Regions from separate parts of the Jatrophihabitans lederbergiae genome, predicted to be linked through region 2. Evidence: riboswitches for the same ligand, from Rfam matches in the RefSeq annotation. Region 2 holds a riboswitch; the other holds the start of a gene.
What was found. A riboswitch is a leader RNA that binds a small molecule or an ion and turns the genes downstream of it on or off. The one in region 2 is predicted to bind thiamine pyrophosphate.

Region 1 (7,961 bases), on a different contig from region 2:
GCCTCGGGGTCGAGCAGTCGCCCGAACACCGACGGCGAGTCGAACCGCGGCACACACCACCAGTCGATCGACGCGTCCCGATCGACCAGCGCCGCCGAAGCGCAATCGGACAGGAAGCTGTAGTCACCGATGCCCGGCTGCCGCCACCGATCGCCTGGTTGCGCCATGATGTCTCCTCGACTGTCGATTTGCGGTTGGGCGACGGGGTTAGCCCGGGGGCTTTCATGGTGGCGGCGTGCCGGTGAACTGAAAAGTGCTCCAGGCCAACGATGATCGAGGTTCTTGAGGCCAAGTCGTCGTTGAGCAAGGAGCACCTTCAGGGTGAAGAGTATCGGGTTGTATCCGCGTGTCCACATCGACACGGCAGCGACCAAGATCGCATCGCAAGCCGGAGCGGTCGCTTTGGTGGAGACGGTCCGTGCCGCGGGGCTGGACCGAGGGCTGTCGCAGGTTTGGCGCGGTGGCGCAAGCCCCTGGCCGTCACGACCCCGGAAAGATCGTCACCGATTTGGCGCTCGCGCTGGCCGTCGGCGGGGACTGCCTGGCCGACGTCGCGGTGCTGCGCGCAGAGCCGGCGTTGTTCGGGCCGGTCGCCTCGGACCCGACCGTCTCGCGGTTGGTCGACACCCTCGCCGCCGACGCCGACCGGGCGTTGGCGGCGATCGACGCGGCCCGCGCCGCAGCGCGGGCCAGGGTGTGGGCCGCGGCCGGGCAGCACGCCCCGAACCACGCCGCCGACGCGGACAGTCCGGTCGTGATCGATGTCGTTGCCCATCCGGCTCGATGTTCCGCCACACGCCACGCCTGGGCGCTACCCGGTCACGGTCACTGTCCGAGCTGCCGGCGTCGCGCCGGTGGTGCGGACCGCGGTAATCGAACTGAAGGATGTCGGTTGCGTGGCCACCTCGGGAGGCGGCTGTGGGCTCGACCTGTCATCGGATGCGGACCTGGACGGAACGGCCACCGTTACGGCTCCGGACTCCGGGAACTTCTACAGCTCCGGCTGGAGTTACGACGCGGCACTGCTCCCGCCTGCAGGATCGTTCACCCTTGATAACATTGGCTACTCGATGCCGGACGGAGTGCCACGAACAAGAACTTCGTCACCGCCCGCGGCCAGCAACTCGCCGTGCCTGACGGAAACTTCTCAGCCCTGCACCTGATCGGAGCGGCGCACGGCGGTGACGTCACCTCGCAGGCGAGCATCACCCACACCGATGGATCGACCAGCTCGGTACCGTTCAACCTCACCGACTGGGCGGCCGGCTCCGGGCGCAACGGCAACACCGTGGCCGTCGCGATGGATCACCGCATCGGGGGCTGGCAGCTAACTCTCAGGTACTCGGCAGGTGAACGCAAGCCCGGCCGACGATAAATGAGTCGTGACTACAAGGACTTCATTGACCGTCGGCCCGTCGGCCCGTCGTCCATCGGCGTCGCATACCCTTCCTGTCGAGGGGCTGCAAGCGGCCCTGTCCGAACTCCTCACTCGGCGAGACGTGACTTGGAGTCGTGGCACGACGCCGTGGCCTGCCCCCGCGGACCTCGACCAATGACTTCAATCTCCAATCCCGGCAACATCCTGGCCTGGGCCGACATCGATGCCACCGCCGCCTACGCGCAGGGGGCCGGACGCCGCGCGATGGCTCGAGACCTGTCCCGGCCGATCAGGCCTTTGTCGTCTGGTCCGACGGCACCACGACCCTCATCAAGCACGGCCCTCCTGAGCCGCTACGCCGAGCACCTCTCGGCGTAGCCCTGATGTCGCCGGCGCCTGCCGGATGACACCCACCGCCGCACCATCGCGGCCGAAGAAAGGACCCACCATGAGCCTCCACTACCCGGCCCCGCCGACGCCTCCCGCATCGACGGGGCCGGGTCGCGGTCTGACGATCGGCATCCTCGGGATCCTCGCCGGCGGCGCCGCCGGAGTCGTCATCGCCAGCACCGTCGGTGCCGGCGCCGCCACGACGGCCAGCCCCGGGGCCACCGACTCCTCATCGAGCAGCAACTCCGGCCGCGGATACCACATACCGGCCAACAGCGGCACCGTCTCCGCCGTCGGGACGAACTCGGTGACGATCAAGACCACCGCCGGCACGACGACCTACGGCGTCACCTCCACCAGCGACATCGACAAGAACGGCGAGGCGCAGCTCAGCAACCTCGCCGTCGGTGACGCGGTCACCTTCAACACCCAGACAGTCAACGGGACGACGATCATCGACAAGCTCCACGCCGGGGACGAGGCCAAGGACCGCCCGGCCGGACCGCCAATCGGCACGTCCACCGGCGGCTGACGCCACACCGCAGCCGCGCACGTCCTGGAGCGACACCGTGGCCGGGGATAGAACGATGTCCCCGGCCACGGCGGTCCCATCGTCCGGCTGGCGCGTCGGCCACCCGGTCGAGCGCGCCCTGCGGAGCGCGGCTGGCGAGCTGGATATCCGGTGTCCGGGCGCGGACCGAAGATGCAGCGCTCGTCCTCGGTGACAGCCAGGTCGTTGATGCTGGCCTCACGCCGGTTCATGAAGCCCTGCGCATCGAATTGCCAGAGTTCGTTGCCGTAGCTGCGCCACCACCCGCCACCGCGCCGACCGCCGTGCTGGACCGCGCGCAGAAGGCAGTTCACGATCTCACCAGCCGTCGAAAGCCCACCGCCCGACGTGCTGCCGGGATACTGAGACGGTGACAGAGAAACGGAACGTCCACGATGTCCTCAACCAAGTGCCTGAGATGTGGTCGCCGCACGTCGTCGGTGAGGTCAATGACTACGACATCAAGGCAGCGAACGTGGAGGGCAAGTTCGCCGAGCACGCGCACGACGACACCGACGAGGTCTTCCTCGTGGTCGCTGGGCGGTTGCATCTTGACCTCCCGGACCGGTCGGTGACGCTGGAGCCGATGGATGTGTTCACGGTGCCGCGTGGCGTGCAGCACCGACCGCGGGCAGAGCCGGGAACGCGCATCGTCATGGTTGAACCCCGAGGCACGACACAGGACGGCACCGAACAGGGCAACACCGGCCGGCGACTCGAGTAAGGATGGCGGGGAGGTCGACCTCTCCGGTGATACCGATGACGTCCGACGCCGACCCGTAACCCCGCCTGTTCGGGGGTGACGGTCCGGCAGGCCCGGTCCAGATCGGCCAGCCGCCGCTCACGACGCGCGGCAGCGAACGTGGCCCGTGGCCCCGGCGGTCAGGCCGTCGGGGTCTGCAGCGCGGTGAGGGCGTCGGTGGCGGTGGACAGGTCCTGGGTCGCGACGTCCAGCGCCGTGGCTGCGGCAGCGAGTTGCTGGCGGGCGGTCACGGTGGCTGTGTGCAGCTGCGCGTCCGTCGGGCTCGCGGGAACCGCGAGGGCGGTGGCCGTCGCGGTCTGGATGTCGGCGTCGGCCTGGGCGAGCGCGGTGGCGAGGTCGGCAAGCGGAGTAGTGACAGTGCTGGTGTCAGTTCCATTGTCTTGCAGGGTTTGCGCCTGGGCGGCCAAGGCGGCGGCGCTTGAGGTGAGCGTCGCGACGCTGAGCTGGGCCTGGTCGGCCGAGGTCAGGAGCTGCAGTTGAAGCTGCGCGCCCCGGGCGGTCCGCGCGCCGGCCAGTATCGCGGCCCGGATCTGAGCTGCCGTCGTCGCGCTCGCGACAGTGCCCTTATCGGTGCTCAGCGCCGCGAGATCGGCGGAGGATGCGGTGGCAAGGGCCGCCTTGTTCACGACGGACAGCACCGACGAGGCTGTCTCGGCCGAGGCGATCCGGGTCACCCGGGCGGTGTCAGCAGCCAGCGCGTGACCAGCACCTGCGCGCTGTCCGGCGAGGTGGTCGACCGGCTTGTGGGAGGCGGGGTGCCCGTGCGACGCCGGCTTGCTATGCGGCCCGGAGGCTTGAGACGGCGCGGCGAAGGCAACACCCCCACCGCCGATCACCGCGCAGGCGGCGAGAAAGGCGAGACCCGAGCCCGCGGCGCGTGCTGATGTACTCATCGAAGTTCCATTCCATAGTCGTTGTCCGACTACTCAGAGTGAGTAATCGGTAACCCACCATGACACTCTTGTCTTAAAAAGACAACACGAAACTCACACGAGGGCGCCCCGCTGCCGGCTCGTCGCCGCCTGCCCTAGGTCAGTCGACAGGCAGGTACACTTGGGCGCCGGCTTCGACGAACTCCAGGATTTGCGGCGCATGCCCTCGGCGGTGAGGTCCTTGAGCTCGTGAGAGATCTTCATCGAGCAGAATTTTGGTCCGCACATCGAGCAGAAATGCGCGGTCTTCGCCGGCGAGGCCGGCAGCGTTTCGTCGTGGTAGGACCGCGCGGTGTCAGGGTCAAGGGCTAGGCCGAACTGGTCCTCCCACCGGAAGTCGAACCTCGCCTTGGACAGCGCGTCGTCCCACGCCTGCGCACCTGGGTGCCCCTTCGCCAGGTCAGCGGCGTGCGCGGCGATCTTGTAGGCGATCACACCCGCTTTGACGTCATCACGGTTCGGCAGGCCGAGGTGCTCCTTCGGGGTGACGTAGCACAGCATTGCGGTGCCGAACATGGCGATCATCGCCGCGCCGATCGCGGAGGTGATGTGGTCATAGGCCGGTGCGATGTCGGTGGTCAGCGGGCCGAGGGTGTAGAACGGCGCGTTGGCGCACCATTCCTTCTGCTTGTCGACGTTCTCCTTGATCTTGTGCATCGGAACATGCCCGGGGCCCTCGTTCATCACCTGCACGTCGTACTCCCACGCGATCTTGGTCAGCTCGCCCTGGGTCCTCAGCTCGGCGAACTGCGCCGCGTCGTTGGCATCAGCGATCGACCCCGGTCGTAGCCCGTCGCCGAGGGAGAACGCGATGTCATAGGCCGCGAAGATCTCACACAGTGCCCGGAAGCGGGTGTAGAGGAAGTTCTCCTCGTGCCGGGCCAGCGACCACGCCGCCATGATCGACCCGCCGCGCGACACGATGCCCGTGACCCGGTCCGCGGCGAGGGGGACGTGACGTAGCAGCACCCCGGCGTGCACGGTCATGTAGTCCACACCCTGCTCGGCCTGCTCGATCACGGTGTCCCGATACACCTCCCACGACAACTGCTGCGGGTCACCGTCCACCTTCTCCAACGCCTGATACAGCGGCACCGTCCCGATCGGCACGGGCGAGTTCCGCACGATCCCCTCGCGAGTCTGATGGATGTGCTTGCCGGCCGACAGATCCATCACCGTGTCAGCACCCCACTTACAGGCCCAGGTCAACTTGTCCACCTCCTCAGCGATCGAGGACGACACCGCGGAGGTGCCGATGTTGGCGTTTATCTTCACCAGGAACCGCTCACCGATCAGCATCGGCTCGGATTCAGGATGGTTGATGTTGTTCGGCAGGATCGCACGCCCAGCCGCGATCTCTCCCCGCACGATCTCCGGCTCCAGACCTTCGCGGATTGCGGCGAACTCCATCTCCGGCGTCACCACACCGGCCCGGGCATACCCGAGCTGCGTCACCGTTCTGCCGGCCTTGGCCCGCAGCACCGTTCGCCCCGCGTTCGCTGAACCCTGCGCGGGCACCGACTCCACATCGCCACGCTCCCAGATCCACGACTGCCGCAGCGCAGCCAACCCCACCTCGGGATCACTCCCCGGACCCGACGTGTCATAAAGCCGCAGCGACGGCTCGCCGCCGGACAAGCCGATCTCACTGAACGGGACCTGCACATCAGTGCGAGAACCCTCTACACACACCTTGCGCTTCATACCACCAACACCTTCCACTCGATGGTTGGGCAAGCTGACGCCACGAAGGAGCGCTCCCTTCCTGCGCCGGCATTACCCGGATCAGGTTCAGCGGTCGGGGGCTGAAAATGCCCCCCTCTCAGCCCGGCACACCAGGCTCCCGCGGGTCGATACCCACTCATCCTCGCACCATCAACAACCTCTACCCCGAGCCCCCCGGCCAGCGCCCCAGCGACTATCCCCGCATCGGCGCATACGTGCGCACCCGGCGTCGTACTGCGGTCAAACGATGGGCGCCACGATGATGGTGGCTCCTGGTTCGGTTCTGGTCGCGGCGGTGACGATGCGAGTCGCCGAACAGCTCACCAGGACGTCGCGGATCAGCACGTCCAGTCCATCGCTTCTGGCCCGGCCACCTCGACGACTCCGTTACCGGGTCAGAGAAGGCGATCTCGCTCACCGCGCCGGCGACGTCCTGGGCGGCGATCGGCTGCAGCCGCGCGGATGAGACCCGCACGGTGTCATCGTCGGTCGCGGAGTCGGCGATAGCGCGGAGGAACTCGAAGAACTGTGTCGCGCGCACGATGGTGTACGGCACGTTCGCAGTGTGGATCAACGGATAACTCATGTCCGAGAAGAACGCCGTCTACATCAAGCGCATTCGGACACAACGGCCAGAAAAGAATAACCTGCACCCGTTCAACGGGGTGCAGGTTTGAAAGACGTCGCTCTGGTGCACCTGAGAGAGTGCCTTTCAAGCCTTCCACCCCCGTTGGTTCGAGCTCTCAAGATCACGACCAGGGCTGCAACGTCTGGTCTACCGCGATCTCGGGCCGCTGTTGTGCAGGCCAGCATCCCAACCGAGCAGGAGCAGAACGTTCGGCTCGAGCTACGACAGCACCAGCGCCGGCTCGACCCGGCTGACATCGCCAAGCTGGTGGAACGCTACGAAGCCGGCGCCAGCTTGGCTGAACTTGCCCGGGCATTCGGGATCTACAAACGAACCGTCTACGACCACCTCGTCCGGTCTGACACCCAGCCTCGGCCCCAGAAGGTCCTGACCGACGACCAGCTCCCCGAGATAATCCGCCTCTACCAAGCCGGCACCACCCTGAAGCAGCTCGGCCCGCAGTTCGGTGTCGGCCATAACACCATCCGCAACTACCTGCTTCGAGCTGGTGTCACGCTGCGGCCGGCCCGTCGGATGAGTCGTCCGACGGTGGAGTAGCTGGCTGTTCGCGGAGCCGATCCTTCTCCGCGAGCGCCAGCAAAGCTCTGCTGAACTGGAGGCGCTCCAACGATCAGGTTCAACAGGCCGAGCAGGTGGCCTTGACCGACCGTCTCACTTCTTTGGAAGTGAGACGCCCCGATCCAGGGCGGCTGGCCCGTGGATGGGGGTCAGGGGCTTCTGAGCAGCCAGGGCGACTTAACGGCTCCTTATCGGCGCAGCGGCCCCGTCGACCGCGTGCGCGAGGCACAGTTTCCCGATGGGAGCTGTGCCGACGCCGCTCAGGTCTGCGTCGAGGGTGCTGCAAGGGTGCCGGACAAACCGATGAGAGCTGTTGCTGTCCGGATCAGGTGCACCATCTCCCAGCGATCGCGGGTGGCCGTCCAGTCCGCCGGCGGGTTGTCCGGATGCCAGGCGAGCACCTGGGAGTTCATCGGCAGCTCCCATCGCGCGGTGAGCAGGAGTGAGGTCAGCGGGCCGAGCAGTCCGGTCAGGGCGTTTCGCCGTGCGCTGGGGTCGGCGCGGTCGGTGGTGATGAGCACGGCGAGGTTGGCGAGCACTGAGGTTGGCAGCAGCACGCCCATGATTGGCCGGAGGTTGCGGACCGTGGCTTGCTGAACGGTCGTGTAGGTGGAGCTGTCGAAGCCCCGCTTCGACGGGGTGAGGCTGGCGACGGTCCCGAAGAGCACACCGCTGGACAAGACCGATGACACGACTGCGGTGACCCGTGCGCTGCGTGCCCGTCTGGAGGCGTGCACCGTGCGCGCGGCCCTCATCACGCCGTCCTCTCCCGAATTCCGGCCGGTGTCCGGTCGGCCATCGCGCCCCGCTGCAGGTAGTACCCCACGACCAGCAGCGGCACGATCACCACCCCGGTGACGGTGATCTGGTTGACCGGCAGGCCCCAGAGGTCGAACGGCTGGGTCGGCGTGTCGGGATCCACCAGGGCGGCGCCCGGGACGAGGAGGGCCGGCAGCTGGGTGAGCCAGAACAGCCCTCCGGCCAGCAGCGCGCCGCGCAGCCGCGCATCGCTGGGC
Region 2 (7,961 bases):
ACCGCTACCGGACGGGCACCTCGCGACACCGTTGGGCGAAACGTCCCCGGCCCGGCAGTAAGCTGACGCCCGTGGCCGACTTTGAGCTCGCGATAATTGGCAGCGGTTCCGGGAACTCGCTCATCACTCCGGACTTCGCCGGCAAGCCGGTCGCCATCGTGGAATCCGGCAGCTTCGGGGGCACCTGCCTGAATGTCGGCTGCATCCCCACCAAGATGTACGTCTACGCCGCCGATGTCGCCAACACCATCCGGCACTCGGCGCGCTTCGGCGTCGACTCTCGGTTCGAGGGCGCCCGGTGGGCCGACATCCGCGACCGGGTCTTCGGCCGGATCGATCCCATCTCGGCGGGCGGCCTGGCGTACCGGACCAACGGCGAGAACACCACGACCTTCCTCGGACGCGGGCAGTTCACCGGGCCCAAGACGATCAAGGTCGAAACCGGGGAAGAGTTCAGCGCCGACCAGATCGTGATCGCCGCCGGTGGGCGTCCGATGATTCCGGACGTGGTCGCCCAGTCCGGCGTGACCTACTACACCTCCGACACGATCATGCGCATCGACAAGCTGCCCGAGCGGCTGCTGACCCTGGGCGCGGGCTACATCGGCGCCGAGTTCGCACACGTGTTCTCGGCGCTCGGCTCGCAGGTCACCGTCGTCTCGCGCGGGATGCGGCTGCTGCGCCACCTGGACTCCGAGATCGCCGACCGTTTCACCGTGGTCGCGTCCGGCCAGTGGGACCTCAAGCTCAGCGCCCAGCTCAGCAAGGTCACCGGGGACGCCGACGAGATCCGGCTGGACTTTCTCGACGGCACCTCCCTGGTCGGCGACGCGCTGCTCGTCGCCACCGGCCGGGTGTCGAACGCCGACACCCTGGACCTGCCCGCCGCCGGCATCGCCACCACGATCGACGGCCGCGTCCAGGTCGACTGCCACGGCCGCACGAACGTCGAGGGCGTGTGGGCGCTCGGCGATGTCTCGTCGGACTACCAGCTCAAGCACGTCGCCAACCACGAGGCCCGGGTGGTGGCGCACAACCTCACTCACCCCGAGGACCTGCGCAAGTTCGACCACCGCTTCGTTCCGGCCGCGGTGTTCACCCAGCCCCAGATCGCCAGCGTCGGCCTGACCGAAGAGGCGGCAAGGGCACGCGACCTGCGTTACGTGGTCGCCACCCAGGACTTCGGCGACACTGCCTACGGCTGGGCGACCGAGGATCAGACCGGCATCTGCAAGCTGATCGCCGATCCGGACACCGGGCTGCTGCTCGGGGCGCACCTGATGGGTTACCAGGCCTCGAACCTGATCCAGCCGCTGGTCCAGGCGATGTCCTTCGGCCAGCGGGTACAGGACGTCGCACGAGGGCAGTACTGGATCCACCCGGCGCTGATGGAGGTCGTCGAGAACGCCCTGCTCAAGCTCGGCCTGAACGAATCGTGAACACCCGGAGCCGGCCCGCCGGTGAGCCGGCCGTCGGCCGGGCCACTCCGAAGCCCCGTCAGCCCGACGCCATCCCGGTGCTCGAGGTCGGTGGCACGCACGTGACGGCGGCCTGGGTCAGCCCCGTCGACTGGCACACCAGCCAGGTGTACCGGACGGAGTTGCGCGCCGAGAGCACGGCCGCCGAACTGATCGAGGGCCTGGTCGCTGCCGCGGCGACGCTTGGGGCGGAAGAGGGCTCCACCTGGGGAATCGCGATGCCCGGGCCGTTCGACTACACCCGCGGCGTCGCCCACTACGCCGGCGTCGGCAAGTTCGAGGGCCTGAACGGGGTGGACGTCCGGTCCGAGCTGCACCAGGCGCTGCCGCACCAGCCTGGCTCGATCACGTTCATCAACGACGCGAGCGCATTCCTGAGCGGTGAGTGGCTGGTCGGAGCGGCGCGCGGAGCGACTCGGTGTGCCGCCGTCACGCTGGGCACCGGAGTGGGTTCCGCCTTTCTAGACAAGGGCACTGTGGTTGACAGCGGTCCGTCGGTGCCGCCGCACGCCGAGGTGCACCTGCTCGACCACGCCGGCCGGCCGCTGGAGGACTGGGTGTCCCGGCGGGCTATCCGGCGCGCGTACGCGACGGCGACCGGGCGTCCTGACGATACGGACGTGAAAGAGATTGCCGACCTGGCCAGAAGCGGCGACCCGACCGCGCGCGACGCCTTCACCGCGGCGTTCACCGTGCTGGGCGAGGTGCTCGGGCCGTGGCTGGAAACCTTCGGCGCGGACATGCTCGTGATCGGCGGTTCCATCAGCCGGTCCTGGGACCTGATCGAGGAGCCACTGCGCCGCGGACTGTCCCGGCACGCCTCGTGCCACTTCGCGATCGGCCTGGCGGAGCATCCCGAGGTGGCGCCGCTGGTGGGTGCGGCGTACCCGGCCGCCTATCCCAACTGAGCCTGCCCAACTGAGCCTGCCCACCTGATCCTGCCTAACCGGGCGGACCTACCTGAGCGTGGCTACCTCAGTTGGCCTGCTTGAGCCGGGTTGCCGGCTGGTGAGCTCGTCGGCGGGCGCATCGAGCGCACGTCCAGCACGTCCACCGGACCGTCCCCGGCGCCGAGGCCGACCAGCCCGTGCTTGACGGCCGAAGCCGCCACCAGGGCGGCCTGCCGCGCGGCCTGCGCAACGGGCAGCCCCCGAGCAAGGCAGGCGGCGAGGGCGGCGGAGTGCGTGCAGCCGGCCCCGTGGGTCGCCGCCACCGGATACCGGGGCACCGGGATGTCGAGATGCTGGCCGTCGGCGTACAGGTGGTCGATGTGCTGCTGCCCGTGCCCGCCGGTGACCAGCACGCCACGGGCGCCCATGGCGACCAGCGCCTCGGCGATCTCGGCGCGGTCCTCGCTGCCCAGGCCGGTGAGTGCCTGTGCCTCCATCAGGTTCGGCGTGATCACCGTCGCCAGCGGGAACAGCAGCTCGACGAGCGCGCCGACCGCGTCCTCGCGCAGCAGTTGGGCGCCGGACGAGGCGATCATGACCGGGTCCACCACCAGCGGCACGTCGCGGCCCGCCAGCGCCTGGGCCACCGTGGTGATGATCTGCTCGGAGAACAGCATGCCGGTCTTGATGGCGGCCGGTGGCAGATCGTCGAAGATGGCGTCCAGCTGCGCGAGGATGAAGTCCGGCGGGCATTCGTGGACCGCGTTGACGCCCACGGTGTTCTGGGCGGTCAGCGCGACGATCGCCGACATCCCGTGCACGCCGCAGCGGGCGAACGCCTTGAGATCGGCCTGGATGCCCGCACCGCCGCCGGAGTCCGACGAGGCGATGGTGAGCGCTCTGATCGGCGCGGGGCGCCCGGGACTGTCGGGGGCGCTGTCCACGGCACCGTTGGCCGCATCGGAGGCGGTATCGGACGCCGCATCATTCGCGGTGTCGGTGAAGCGGGCGTTTACGGGATTGTCGCTGGTCGGCTGCACCGTACTAACCTAGAACAGTCCCCGCGGGAGCCTGCGTGATCGGGCTGAGAGGTGCGGCGTAACAGGGTTTGCTCTGTGCGGCCGCCGACCGCTTGAACCTGATCCGGCTAATACCGGCGAAGGGAGAGAGGTGGCCACCCATGGCTGTCGATACCCATCCTGATCTTTCCATTGACGATGCGCACGCCGAGGCGCCCACCACGCTGAACGAGGCCGCGCCCCGCACCCTGAGCCTGTTCGACCAGTTCGGCTTCTGGGGCAATGTCGGCGTCAGCCTGCTCGGGTTCAGCGGGGCAATCGCGATCCTGGCCCCGTACGGCGTGCAGCCGCTTAGCATGGCGGCGGCGGTCTCGGCCGTCGTGGTCGGTTCGGTGCTTGGCGGCCTGATCCTGGGTGCCTCGCTGGTGCTGGGCGCCCGGACCGGCGCGCCGGCGATGGTGCTGCTGCGCGGGCTGCTGGGCACCAAGGCCTCGTTCGTGCCGACCGCGCTCAACATCGCCCAGTGCCTGGGCTGGGCCGTCTTCGAACTGGTGACCATCTCGACCGGCCTGCAGGCCCTGACGTCCGGGGACCTGCCGCGCTGGCTGTGCCTGCTGCTGGCCGGAGTCGTGACCACCGCCCTGACGATCCGGCCGCTGGGCTGGATCCGGGCGCTGCGCAAGTACGTCTCGGTGCTGGTGGTGTTCGCGCTGGTGGTGCTGGCGATCGGCCTGCTGCGCAACCCGGTGCCGGCGCTGAGCGGGTCCTGGCAGGGTTTCTGGCTGGCCGTCGACTCCGCAATGGCCCTGACGATCTCGTGGGTGCCGTTGGGCGCCGACTACTCCCGGCACTCGCGCTCGTCGCGCGCGGCGTTCGCGGGTGGCTTTCTCGGGTACGGAGTGACCCAGATCGCCTGCCTGGTGATCGGGTTGGTCGCCCTCGCGCAGGTCGCCCAGGACGGCAGCCGGATCTTCGATCTGTTCATCGGCCTGCCGCTGGGCACCCTGGCCTTCGCGATCCTGGTGATCCGCGAGACCGACCAGAGCTTTGCCAACGTCTACTCCACCGCGGTCTCGCTGCAGAACCTCAGGTCCTCGCTGGACCGCCGGGTATTGACCGTGATCATCGGCGTGCTCACCACGGCGCTGGCGCTCACCATCAACATCAACGACTACGCCAACTTCCTCTACCTGATCGGCGCGGTCTTCATTCCAATGTCGGGTGCGCTCATCGCGGCCTGGATTCGCAGCCAGGGCCGGGGCTGGGACACCTCCGAGGACGCTCCGGCCCGGCCCGGCATGCTGCTGGCCTGGCTGGTCGGGTTCGTGGTCTACCAGCTGATCAATCCCGGCTCCATCGCGCACTGGTCGGACTTCTGGACGTCGGTCGGCACCCGGGCGCACACGCTGGGCCACCCGTGGCTGTCGGCCTCCATAGCCTCGTTCGTGGTGGCCGTCCTGCTGGCGCTGCCGTTCGGGTCGCCCCGACCCATCCGGTCGCACCGGTCAGAGATGCCAGCCGCAAGCAACTCGCACACCTGAGAGGGACGCATGAGCACTTCCGAATCGCTGGTCATAGCCGGTACCGAGTTCTCGTCCCGGCTCATCGTCGGCACCGGGGGAGCGCCCAGCCTCGACGGCTTGGCCGATCTGCTGGTGGAGTCCGGCACGCAGCTGACGACGGTCGCGATGCGCCGGGTGGACGCGGGCTCGGCCGGGTCGGTGCTGGACGTGCTGCGGGCGACCGGCGTCCAGGTGCTACCGAACACGGCGGGCTGTCGAACCGCGGCCGAGGCGGTGCTGACCGCCAAGCTGGCCCGCGAGGCGCTGCAGACCGACTGGGTCAAGGTCGAGGTGGTGGCCGACGAGCGCACCCTGTTGCCGGACGGCACGGAGTTGCTGGAGGCGTGTGAGCAGCTGGTGGACGCCGGCTTCACCGTCCTGCCCTACACCAACGACGATCCGGTGCTGGCCAAGCGGCTGGAGCAGGTCGGCTGCGCGGCGGTGATGCCCGGCGGCGCGCCGATCGGCTCCGGCCTGGGCATCCGAAACCCGCACAACATCGCGCTGATCGTCGAGCAGGCCGGCGTGCCGGTGATCCTGGACGCCGGCATCGGCAGCGCCGGTGACGCGCTCGCCGCGATGGAGCTGGGCTGCGACGCGGTGCTGGTGGCCTCGGCGGTCACCCGCGCCGCCGATCCGGTGCGGATGGCCCGGGCGATGCGGCTGGCGGTTCAGGCCGGGCGCGACTCGTGTCTGGCGGGGCGCATTCCGCGCCGCTGGTGGGCCGAGGCGTCCTCACCGTACGAGGGGATGCTCACCGGCATGCTGACTTAACCGATATATAGCGAACCGCCGATACTCCGTAGCTCACGGTGTGGAGTCATGAGGTGCGGACCGGCCGAGGTGGAACGCCAGCCGGTACCCGAGGCGGAGTACCCAAGCCGGCGCTGCTACCTGCTAGCTCAACGCCATTGATCTATTGCCGCTGACGACTGCAGCCGTCGCGTTAGACCTCAAACGGGCAGCTGGCCCTTGGGAAAGCCGCCGTTGCTGTGGATCAGCTGCCCGTTGATCCATCGACCCTGGTCGGAGAGCAAGAACCTGACCACGTTTGCGGTGTCGGTCGGTGTTCCGAGTCGCCCGGTGGGTTGCTCCGCTAACAATCTGGTGTTGAGTTCGGGCGTCATCCAGCCGGTGTCGATGGGGCCGGGGTTGATGACATTGGCTCGCAGGCCGCGATCGCCGAGCTCGTGCGCGGCAGCGAGTATCAGGCGGTCCAGCGCAGCCTTTGTCGCCCCGTACGGCAAATTGTCGACTGTGTGATCGCTAGTGAGGGCAACCACGGAGCCGCCTGATTCTGGCAGCTGGCGAGCAAACGCGGCGAGCAACAGCCAGCTCGCGCGGACGTTGACGGCGTAGTGGCGATCAAAGCTCTCTACCGTGGTCGTGAGCAAGTCGGAGTCGACGCTCTCACAGTGCGACAGGACCAGTGCGTCCAGCGGTCCAAAACGGGCCACGGCAGCATCGATGAGCGTCTGGGGTCCGGCGGGGTCTGCGAGATCGACCGGCGCAAGCTCCACGTCGATGCCGACGCTCCTCAGTTCGTCAGCCAGTGCTTCCGGATCGTTCGGGCCAGCTTCGAGTCCGAGGCGCTCGTCGTAGGGACGCCAGAAAGAAAGCACGAGATCCCAGCCGTCGGCTGCCAAACCAGCTGCGAGACCAGCACCAATTCCTCGCCGCCGCCCCACCCCGGTTATCAATGCGGTTCGAGTCACCCCGCCATTCTCGCCCGGCCATGCTGGCGGGTGTCATACGACATCCCGCTGCGGGACGATGCTCAGGATCGGCAAGCGGGACCCGGGGTGATGTGGCAGCTGCTCTCGAAGTGATTGGAGGTGTCTAGACGCGGTGTGGGCTGTAGACACTGACGTGTCTGCGACTGTCGATGGTGAACGGCTCCTGCCGCCAGCCGCTCCATCGGTGGAGGAGTTGTAGGCCGGCGATTCGCGCCATGAGGTCGAGCTCGCTGGGGTAGACGAGGCGTAGGGAGATCGGTGACATCTGAATGCCGTTGCTCGTCAGGCGCATGTGATTGATGTCAAGGATCTGCGTCATTGCGTCGTAGCGGTGCGGACTCATCCGCACTTCGTCCAAGCCGACCTTTGGCACCTCAACGTAGCTGCCTTTGCGCGGCCCATCCCACGGCACTCCGGTTTCGACGACGAAGACGCCGTCGTCGGTGAGGTGCCTTGCCGCATTTTCAAAGCACCGAACCTGCCCGTCCTGGGTGAGCAGGTTGTGGATGGTGTTGAAGACGAGGTACACCAGTGGGTACCGGCCAGGCAGCTCGACCGTCGACATGTCGCCGATGGTCACCTGGAAGTCGGGTCCGCCGGGCTTTGCCCGCATGCGTTCCACCATGGCGGCCGATTGCTCGATGCCGTCGACGCGTAGGCCGCGCTCGGCCAGGGGCAGCGCGATCCGTCCAGTGCCGATGGCGAATTCGAGAACTGGCCCGTCGCCGGCGAGCGCGGCGAGGAAGTTCACGGTCTCCGGCTCGTCGCCGCGCAGATCCTCGTCATAGCGCTCGGCGACATCGGGGCCGAAGCTTGCGAACGGGTCGAAGCCCTCCACGGCGATTCCCTTCCGGTTTGAGGTCCGCACGGCCAGCGTTTGATCATGAGGAGTGTCGCGAAGGTCAAGCCCGTGCCGCAACCGATTTAGGAAGTCCGTCCACCGCACGATGAGAACCTCCGTAGCTACGTCGGCGGCCTCTTGCGCGAGGCGATCGCCTCACGATCTCACCGTGCTCCGCAAGGATGTCCCGGCTGCTCAACTTCTGTCCGCACACGCCGAGGGCGGGGCGCTCTACGCCGAACGCCTCATGGACGAGCTCGGCTTTCTCGATGACCCCGGGGACCGGCTCGGGATGCTCGACGCCCAGGAACTGCGCGCCCCCCGCGTCGTCCTCGACCTCGGGCCCCTCGACCTGGACCGACTCGCCGCCGAACTCGCCCGACTCTGATCGGAAGGCCGGGGCTATCGGCACGATCGGCCGGCGGGATCCCAGTA

Region 1: linked by a shared signal. The riboswitch ahead of thiC (phosphomethylpyrimidine synthase ThiC) and the one ahead of RM423_RS01630 (purine-cytosine permease family protein) in region 2 are both predicted to bind thiamine pyrophosphate.

The regions. Positions count from the first base shown of each region.
Region 1 covers NZ_JAVREH010000069.1:4,816-12,776, forward strand. The annotation lists gene RM423_RS22200 (glycoside hydrolase family 15 protein) at 1-167, opposite strand, end outside; partial or broken gene RM423_RS22205 (transposase) at 376-772, shown strand; gene RM423_RS22210 (hypothetical protein) at 1,130-1,375, shown strand; gene RM423_RS22215 (hypothetical protein) at 1,827-2,300, shown strand; partial or broken gene RM423_RS22220 (DUF1348 family protein) at 2,453-2,587, opposite strand; gene RM423_RS22225 (cupin domain-containing protein) at 2,689-3,042, shown strand; gene RM423_RS22230 (hypothetical protein) at 3,201-3,974, opposite strand; partial or broken gene thiC (phosphomethylpyrimidine synthase ThiC) at 4,114-5,717, opposite strand; TPP riboswitch at 5,759-5,870, opposite strand; gene RM423_RS22240 (hypothetical protein) at 5,932-6,294, opposite strand; gene RM423_RS22245 (hypothetical protein) at 6,538-6,924, shown strand; gene RM423_RS22250 (anthrone oxygenase family protein) at 7,206-7,700, opposite strand; gene RM423_RS22255 (DUF6640 family protein) at 7,700-7,961, opposite strand, start outside.
Region 2 covers NZ_JAVREH010000002.1:34,432-42,392, forward strand. The annotation lists gene RM423_RS01610 (LutC/YkgG family protein) at 1-61, shown strand, start outside; gene RM423_RS01615 (mycothione reductase) at 72-1,439, shown strand; gene RM423_RS01620 (ROK family protein) at 1,436-2,386, shown strand; gene thiD (bifunctional hydroxymethylpyrimidine kinase/phosphomethylpyrimidine kinase) at 2,449-3,408, opposite strand; TPP riboswitch at 3,422-3,551, shown strand; gene RM423_RS01630 (purine-cytosine permease family protein) at 3,549-4,928, shown strand; gene RM423_RS01635 (thiazole synthase) at 4,938-5,723, shown strand; gene RM423_RS01640 (SDR family oxidoreductase) at 5,903-6,664, opposite strand; gene RM423_RS01645 (class I SAM-dependent DNA methyltransferase) at 6,789-7,523, opposite strand; partial or broken gene RM423_RS25355 (DUF885 family protein) at 7,729-7,869, shown strand.